2 regions of the Paenibacillus sp. NPDC056579 genome follow, and region 2 is predicted to be linked to the other one. Evidence: riboswitches for the same ligand, from Rfam matches in the RefSeq annotation. Region 2 holds a riboswitch; the other holds the start of a gene.

Region 1 (4,198 bases), on a different contig from region 2:
TGTTGGAGGATCTCACGGGCCGCATCGACGCCATCGTCGACGGGGGGCCGACCGGCGTCGGCCTGGAATCGACGGTGGTGGAGTACGCCGCTGCCGGCCCGGAGGAAGCTAGTGGCCGCGGCGTGCTCCATATCCTGCGGCCGGGCGGCATTACCGCAGCGCAGCTTCGCGAAGCGCTGCCGGGTGTGGAGGTGCGCGAATCGTCCGCGCACGCTGAACCCGCGGCGGCCCCGCGCTCGCCGGGGATGAAGTACACGCATTACGCGCCGCGCGGCGTCATGACGCTCGTTCAGGGCGATGCGCCTGAACGGGTGCTCGCTCGCATCCAACGCGAGCTCGATGCAGCCCGTGCGCGCGGGGAGCGTACCGGTGCCCTCACGTTCCGTGAGCACGCCGACGCTCTGCGCGCGGATCGAGTCGTCGCCTGCGGCAGCCTGGGCGACCTGGAATCGGTGGCGCAGGGGCTGTACGCTGCGCTGCGCGAATTTGATGAAGCGGGGATCAGCTTCATCCTGGCCGAGACTTGCCCCGAGGAGGGCATCGGGGCCGCTATCATGAACCGGCTGCGCAAGGCGGCCGGCGACCGTGTCATAGAAGCCTAGAGCACTCCTTATCTACGTGGAATTCTATGGGGCTTGACCGATCTCCACGCAGCGCGGATCGTGTCATAGAAGCCTAGAGCATTCCTTATCTACGCGGAATTCTATGGCGTTTGACTAACCTCCGCGCAGCTCGAAAGTCATCCTGAGATTCGCGCGCATTAGCAAATTGAAGTCTAGCCGGTGCTCCCTTAATGGAGACCGGCTTTTTTCCGCTTGGCGATAACCCAAGTCTAGGCGCTGGTACAGGTATAATCCCGCAGCGAACTGCCGAAAATGTCAGTGAGAAACGGGGGGAAATAGCTAAAGGTTTGCTTTAGCAAACTCGCATCGTAAGCTGGTCAGCTTTTACCGTCATTTTACCGTTCGCGGCTCCACCTTTGTCCCACCAAATTCCCAGACAAGTCATGTTTCCCAACTCGTCCGCATATGTTGATTAGGAACGGACAGGGGGTAGAGGGTGGATGGATTGGACATCTCCGCTAATGGTGGGGCAATTTATCGCGATATTGATCATGGCTATTGCCCTGGGATTGGACGCGCTGTCGCTGGGCATCGGGATCGGCATGAAGGGAATCCGGAAGCTAGACATATTGAAGCTCAGCTTCGTCATTGCTCTTTTCCACATGTTGATGCCGTTAATGGGGATGTTTATGGGCGGCTACGTGAGCTCCTTGTTGGGCGGGGTCGCTACCAAAGCCGGCGGAGCCCTGCTTTTGCTGCTCGGTATCCATATGGTGTACAGCTCCCTAAAAGGGGATGAAGTGAGATCCATCGACCACCGGACGTTATGGGGCATCGTTTTATTCGCTCTTAGCGTAAGCATAGACTCTTTTTCCGTGGGAGTGTCGCTCGGGATGTTTGCCGGTGATGTCGTATTGACCGTGCTGATGTTCGGCTCCGTCGGAGGGCTCATGTCCATAATCGGTCTGATGCTGGGCAGCAAGATGGGCAAATGGGTGGGAGAATACGGAGAAGCGATGGGCGGTGTTATTTTGTTGGCGTTCGGAGTTCATTTCTTGTTCTAGCAGCCAGCCTCGCCGCCAGTCAAGCTACCGATCTTTGGCTCGGGCTGGTTAACCGGATAGTCCCTATTTTTGCGATTTTGAGGTACAATAGAGAGGTAAGGCTCTATGCAGCCTATCCTTATACAAGAAAAGGCAGGGATCCCTATGAATCGAATCTTATTCGTTTGTACTGGCAATACCTGCCGCAGTCCAATGGCCGAAGGATTAATGCGGCGGCTGCTGGCGGAACATCAATTACCGCATATCGAGGTGCGGTCAGCCGGAGTGTCGGCGATGGATGGAGCTCCCGTATCGCGTCATGCCGCTGCGATATTGAAGGAGACCGGTTCGGATTGCAGCATGAGCTCCAGCACTTTGTCAAGATCGTTGATTGAATGGGCCGATATCGTCCTGACCATGACGTCGGGCCACAAACAGCACGCCATCGGACGTTACCCGGAGTTTATCGATAAAATCTATACGCTGAAAGAATATGTGGACGACGATCCGAACGCCGCCGACCTGATTGCGGAAATGGAGAGTCTTATCGCCGATTTGCAGGTAAAACGGGCGCTGTCCCAGCAAGTGACGGACGAGGAACGGGCGAGAATATTGACGCTGGAGCGCAAGCTTCCCGATTACGATATCGCCGATCCGTTCGGAGGTTCTTTGTCCTTGTACCGAGAGTGTGCGGAGGAAATCGAAGCGGCATTGCTGAAGCTGGTTGCAAAGCTAAAGTCACAAGCCAATTAGGCTTTACACCTGCCTTTATTTCCGCTATGATAAAGATACATTACAAGACCCGATGTAACTGGCGACGAGTGGGCTTAACCACAGTGGAGCATCGGGACATACGGCCGGTCGCCTGGGCAAAGAGCGTCGATGTGCTGTCCGCAGCACTCGATTGCTCTTTTTTCGTTTTTTTGCCATCTTTCGGTTATAATGAAGCTAACTACAGTCAGGAGGCGAAAGACATTGAACATTGCAATTGGAGCAGATCATGCAGGAGTACGTCTGAAGGATGAATTGATCGGATTTATCGAATCGTTAGGGCATCGGGTAGCCGACGTCGGGTGCAACTGTACGGATTCGGTCGATTACCCCGACTATGCGATTGCCGTATGCGACCAGGTTGTATCCGGTCAAGCCGACAAAGGGATTCTGATCTGTGGAACAGGGATCGGGATGACGATTGCGGCCAACAAAGTACCGGGCATTCGCTGTGCGTTGGTTCACGACCTATTCTCGGCGAAAGCAACCCGCGAGCATAACGATACGAATGTGCTGTCCATGGGCGAGCGTGTCATTGGGCCGGGGGTAGCGCAGGAAATCGTCAAAATTTGGCTCGAAACCGAATTCTCCCAAGGAGAACGTCACCAAAACCGCATTAATAAAGTCAAGGCGCTTGAAGACAAGTACGCAATTCATCCGTAACGGAAGCTTGATGAAAGAGGCGATTCAAGTGAACAATTCGGACGTTTCTACTGCAGCAGCAAGCTCTGGAGACTTGAGTCATGCAGATAACGGCGCGTGGGATATCGCTTCGATACGTCCTGCGCTGGAGCAGGTGCTGCGCGAGCTTATCCGTGCGGGTAACATCGAGCGGGGACAGCTGATCGTATTCGGTACCAGCACGAGCGAAGTGATCGGCCGGCACATCGGCACTTCCGGAACGGAAGAGGTCGCCGGGCATTTGTTCGACGCCATCCAGGCGGTACGGGCCGAGGTCGGATTTTACCCTGTGTTTCAATGCTGCGAGCATTTGAACCGGGCGCTTGTGCTGGAGCGGGAGGCAATGAAGGAATATCGTCTGGAGCAAGTATCGGTCGTTCCGGTACCCAAAGCGGGCGGAGCCATGGCGTCCTATGCTTTTAAGAAGCTGGAGCAAGCGTGTGTTGTCGAAACGGTGGAAGCTCATGCGGGAATCGATATCGGGGGCACGCTGATCGGCATGCATCTGAAGCGGGTAGCCGTTCCGGTTAGACCGACCATTCGCCAGATCGGACAGGCGTCCGTCCAAATGGCGTTTACCCGACCAAAGCTCATCGGCGGAGCGCGGGCGGTTTATACTGCCCAAGAAGTTCCGGCTAACGGCACGGAAACCTGCAGCTAAATTGATTAGTCTTAATTGGAATGATACATCCCTATAAGCCGAACTTTAAGGAGGACATTAGACATGGAACAATTACGCAAGCAAGACCCTAAAATCGTTGAGGCGATGAATCTCGAAATCGGCCGTCAACGCGATAAAATCGAGCTGATAGCTTCGGAGAACTTTGTAAGTGAAGCGGTTATGCAAGCTATGGGTACGGTTCTTACCAACAAATATGCGGAAGGTTACCCGGGCCGCCGTTATTACGGCGGATGCGAGTACGTCGATATCGTTGAAGATATTGCACGCGATCGCGCAAAAGAGCTGTTCGGTGCGGAGCATGCGAACGTTCAGCCTCATTCCGGCGCTCAAGCGAACATGGCGGTTTACTTGGCGGCACTTCAGCCTGGAGATACCGTATTGGGTATGAACCTGGCTCATGGCGGCCACTTGACTCACGGAAGCCCTGTTAACGCATCCGGTCTTTTGTACAACTTCGT
Region 2 (4,198 bases):
TAAGGATAGTAATCGCAATAAATAGCAGAGTCAATATTAGTGCCGTATTGGACATGCCGCTCTCTTCCTTCCTGTTCCGTACCCCGACGGTTATTCATCGTCCCGCGGAATGAACTGCCTGGCCGCCTCCGTCACCGGCTGGTTGAAGAAAATACTCGTTTCGCTGTTCTCCATCAGCGTATGCTCAGCCATAAACCATACCCGGTCACTGGTGTGACGCGCTTGCTCCAGATCGTGAGTCACCCAAATCATAGCGGTCCCTTCGTTCCGATGCCACGCAAGCAGCGTCTGTTCTACAGCCTGCTTGCTGTGCAAATCCAGGGATGCCGTGATCTCGTCCAGCAGCAGCAGCTCCGGCCTGAGAAGCAGTGAGCGAACGAGCGCCACGCGCTGCTTCTCTCCTCCGGACAGGTCGGATGCACGCTTGCCCCAATTCATGCTGCCAAGTCCTACGTCTTGGAGCAGCTTGTGAGCCAAGGCTTCCTCGAATGGCTGCCGATGAAGCTGGCTTACCGCCCGCAAATTATCCTCTACGCTGCCGGGGAGCATGACGGCGTGCTGGGCCACATAGCAAACCTGCTTCCTCCACTCCTGGGGCGTCCACTGCTGCTGGCTCCTCTCCTTGAACCATACCGTCCCCTCGTCGGCTGCATCCAGCATGCCGATAATTCGCAGCAGCGTGCTTTTCCCTTGTCCGGACAAGCCTAACAGAGCTACGATGGAAGGCTCCATGATTTGAGCGTTAACATCGGCAAATAATAGGCGCTGCTCCTCCTGTTGGCGAATCTTTTTCTCCAGCTTCCGAATTTCCAGTAACATGTATCGTTCACATCCCGATTCCCTCTGTTCAATAGTGTCCGCACCCTTGCGTCCGTTTGACGACTTGTCTATTATAGCGCATTTCCAACACTTGGTGCATGAGAAGTTGAATACGACTCAAACTGCGGCGGATAGGGTAATGATATAATAATCCGACGATTCGTCAGAAGACTTCCCAAGCTTAGGAGGAACAAGCGATGGCTAATGATAAGAGAAACTTGATAGAGGATTTGTTGTGTTTAAGAGTCAAATGGAACCCCGGCAGCGAATATCCCCTGAAAGCGCAGGCAGCCTGGCTAGAGGCCGTGGAACGCGCGGTGGAAGCGGAATCTAAAGTGGAACGGCTTCTCCAATCCATAACCGAAAAAGATAGGGAGATTGAACGGTTACGCAGCCTGGTTCATGGTGTGCCCGGGAGCTGAGCTTCTTTGGGAGCCGAATGGCCATCGAGCCGACCGAACCGCCCAGCGATAGCGGCAGCCGAACAAGATTCAGTTCATGACGTATCTCCCACAACAGAAAAAACACCCAAGCCTTTGCCCGGATCCGAACGACCGCACGAAGGCTTGAGTGTTGCTTGGCAAGGAGTTATACGGCACACGCGCTTGCTCTCTCTGCCGCATCCACTGTATGTTTGAGCAGCGTGGCAATCGTCACAGGACCGACTCCTGCAGGGACCGGTGTTATGGCGCTCGCCCTGCCAAGACAAGCGTCATAGTCGACATCCCCGACGTTACCCGGATTATACCCGGCATCCATGACGACCGCGCCCGGTTTGATCCAATCGCCCTGAACGAATTTCGGCTTGCCGACGGCAGCCACAACGATGTCCGCCTGCTTGACGATATCAGCCAAGCCGTTCGTTTTGGAATGGCATATCGTCACCGTCGCGTTCCGGTTAAGCAGCATAAGAGATACGGGCTTGCCTAGAATAGGGCTTCTTCCGATGACGACGGCATGCTTTCCTTCCAACGGCAGCTGATACGCATCCAAGATAGCCAGTATTGCCGCTGGCGTACACGATGGATACAGACCGAAACCGAAAGCGGTCTGGGCGAAGCCCAGCGTTGTGACCCCGTCCACATCCTTCTCGATAGCAATAGCCTCAAAAGCCGCCCGCTCGTCAATGTGATGCGGTACGGGATGCTGAAGCAATATGCCGTGCACGGTCGGATCTGCATTGAGCTCCCTTATTACTGCGAGCAGCTGCTCGGTGGTTGTTTCCCCGCTCATCTGAATCCGTTTGGATTCCATGCCAAGCCGTCTGCAGGCGTTGCCTTTCATTCGGACGTACGTTTCAGAGGCAGGATCATCGCCTACCAGCACCGTAGCCAAGCACGGAGTTATCCCCTTGTCCGTCAACCGGGCGATTCGCTCCTTCAGCTCCTCTTTGATTTCGCTTGCTACACTCGCGCCATCCAAAATCATGCTATTAGTTTCCATAACCATCCATCCTCTCGGCTTGAGTAATGTAAAAACGCAAAAAGGCAAGGGATACGATCCCTTACCTTTGCCCAGGCGTACGGCTAATGTTTCTATGTGCTCCCTCATGGTTACCCATGTTCCGCCAGTTACACATAGCTTATGTACGTATATCATAACGCTATTTTCAATCAAGATCAACTAGGCGTTCGCAACTTTCCCCAATAAATATACCAGTACCTGCTGATTGTGGGAGGAAATCCGGCTTAAATAATTTTGCAGGAAATGATCCCGAATCTCTTTTCCGCGCTGGCATTCGGTCTTCCCTTTGTCCGTTACCTGCACCCAGACGATACGACGGTCCTTCTCATCGCGCTCCCGCGTGATCAGCTCCGCCTTCTCCATCCGGTCGAGCAACGTTGTAATGGCGGCCGGCGTCGTAGCCAAAAACTCAATGAAATCGGAAGGCTTCATTCGCTCGTGTCCCGATAGCAGCTCCAATACGGTCAATTGTCCTTCCGTCAACGTTGGCGCGAGCTCCGTCTCCATATGATTGCGCAAATCTTTGGATAGCTTCCACCATAGCTTAGCAAATTCGTGAGTAACCACAATTCATCACTCCTGCATCTACTTTTATTGCCTTCGTCCGCACTTGCTCCAAGATCGGTAGTACCGTCACCATCTGTGCTGTTACTAATATTATACCACTGACAGCCCAAGGTTTAAAGGTTAACGCTATAAATATTTTAAGACATTAATCGATAAAAAACAGGCACATTAGACCTCATTCAACATATATTGCATTATGGGCACATGAGGATCGGCGGAGCTTGTCAATTCATGCGAAGGAGCGATGCGGTAATGGAAGCGTGGAAGCAGATGATCGGAGAGAAAGCGCTGCAGAAGGGCATAATAAACGACCCACAATGGCTGGAGAGGCTTGATGATTCCATGCCAGTGTGGGCCGTCCTTGAAATGTTCATCCAATTAATAGAAAAAATGGAGCCTAACTACAACAGCTACGATTAATCCACCTTCAGCAGGTCGACGATCAAATCGGTCTTAGGCACTGAAATGACTTGTCTGCCTGTAGATTTGCGCTGCTCGATCGGTGTAGCTTCGGACGAGAAGGACATTCTCTCTCCGCTCTGCAGAACGGCCGTAAGCAGCAGCTCCTCCTTGACGGTATACGCCTTGATAAGGACGTCGCCGTTCGGTCTTACCCGTTTGCCTTCCCGGAACTCGAACGTGAAAATTCCTTTACCTCCCCGGCCTTGAACCGGATAATCCAGTATGAGAGAGCGCTTAGCATAGCCAAGGTCGGAAATGACGAGAAGCTCTCCTTCCTCACCTTGAATCCATTCGGCACTGACAACCTCATCGTCGTCCTTCAGCTGAATGCCGCGAACGCCGCCGGCTGCTCGTCCCATTGGATTAACCTCATCTTCCCTGAACCGGATCGCCATCCCCTGCTTCGTCACCAGCAAAATATCCTGGTCGTTCGTACTCACGCGCACATCGATGATCGCGTCATTCTCCCCTACTTTACAAGCGACGATACCGTTCGAACGATTCGTCATATATTCCTTCAGCTCAGTACGCTTCACCTGTCCGCGCTTGCTGACGAAAACAAGCGATTTGCCCGGATCGTCAAAGTCGCGAAGCGGAATGACGTTCACAATACGGTCATCCTTCGGAATCGGAATGACATTGACGATCGCCGTTCCGTTCTCTTTCCACTTGTACTCGGGAGCCTGATGTACCGGAAGCAGATAGTACTGGCCTTTCTGCGTAAAGATCAGCAGGTTGTCGAGCGTATTGACCTCCAGCAGATATCGGACGTAGTCGCCCTCCTTGAGGCCGGTCTTCTCCAGCTCGCCGCCCGAACGGGTGAACGAGAGCTTGCTTGTCCGCTTAATGTACCCTTCATTGGACAAGGTGACGAAGACGTCCTCCG

The links. Region 2 has a riboswitch for ZMP and ZTP ahead of ACFQ88_RS00895 (bifunctional 5,10-methylenetetrahydrofolate dehydrogenase/5,10-methenyltetrahydrofolate cyclohydrolase). Riboswitches for the same ligand answer to the same signal wherever they lie in the genome.
Region 1: another riboswitch for ZMP and ZTP. It lies ahead of rpiB (ribose 5-phosphate isomerase B); the one in region 2 lies ahead of ACFQ88_RS00895 (bifunctional 5,10-methylenetetrahydrofolate dehydrogenase/5,10-methenyltetrahydrofolate cyclohydrolase).

Annotation. Positions count from the first base shown of each region.
Region 1 covers NZ_JBHTVD010000016.1:140,209-144,406, reverse strand. Annotated here, with positions in the region: gene ACFQ88_RS36405 (L-threonylcarbamoyladenylate synthase) at 1-602, shown strand, start outside; gene ACFQ88_RS36400 (manganese efflux pump MntP) at 1,064-1,627, shown strand; gene ACFQ88_RS36395 (low molecular weight protein arginine phosphatase) at 1,772-2,359, shown strand; ZMP/ZTP riboswitch at 2,404-2,484, shown strand; gene rpiB (ribose 5-phosphate isomerase B) at 2,582-3,040, shown strand; gene ACFQ88_RS36385 (TIGR01440 family protein) at 3,012-3,719, shown strand; gene glyA (serine hydroxymethyltransferase) at 3,783-4,198, shown strand, end outside.
Region 2 covers NZ_JBHTVD010000001.1:167,800-171,997, reverse strand. Annotated here, with positions in the region: gene ACFQ88_RS00910 (ABC transporter permease) at 1-55, opposite strand, end outside; gene ACFQ88_RS00905 (ABC transporter ATP-binding protein) at 91-819, opposite strand; gene ACFQ88_RS00900 (hypothetical protein) at 1,017-1,241, shown strand; gene ACFQ88_RS00895 (bifunctional 5,10-methylenetetrahydrofolate dehydrogenase/5,10-methenyltetrahydrofolate cyclohydrolase) at 1,408-2,262, opposite strand; ZMP/ZTP riboswitch at 2,325-2,404, opposite strand; gene ACFQ88_RS00890 (MarR family winged helix-turn-helix transcriptional regulator) at 2,443-2,850, opposite strand; gene ACFQ88_RS00885 (hypothetical protein) at 3,103-3,270, shown strand; gene gyrA (DNA gyrase subunit A) at 3,267-4,198, opposite strand, start outside.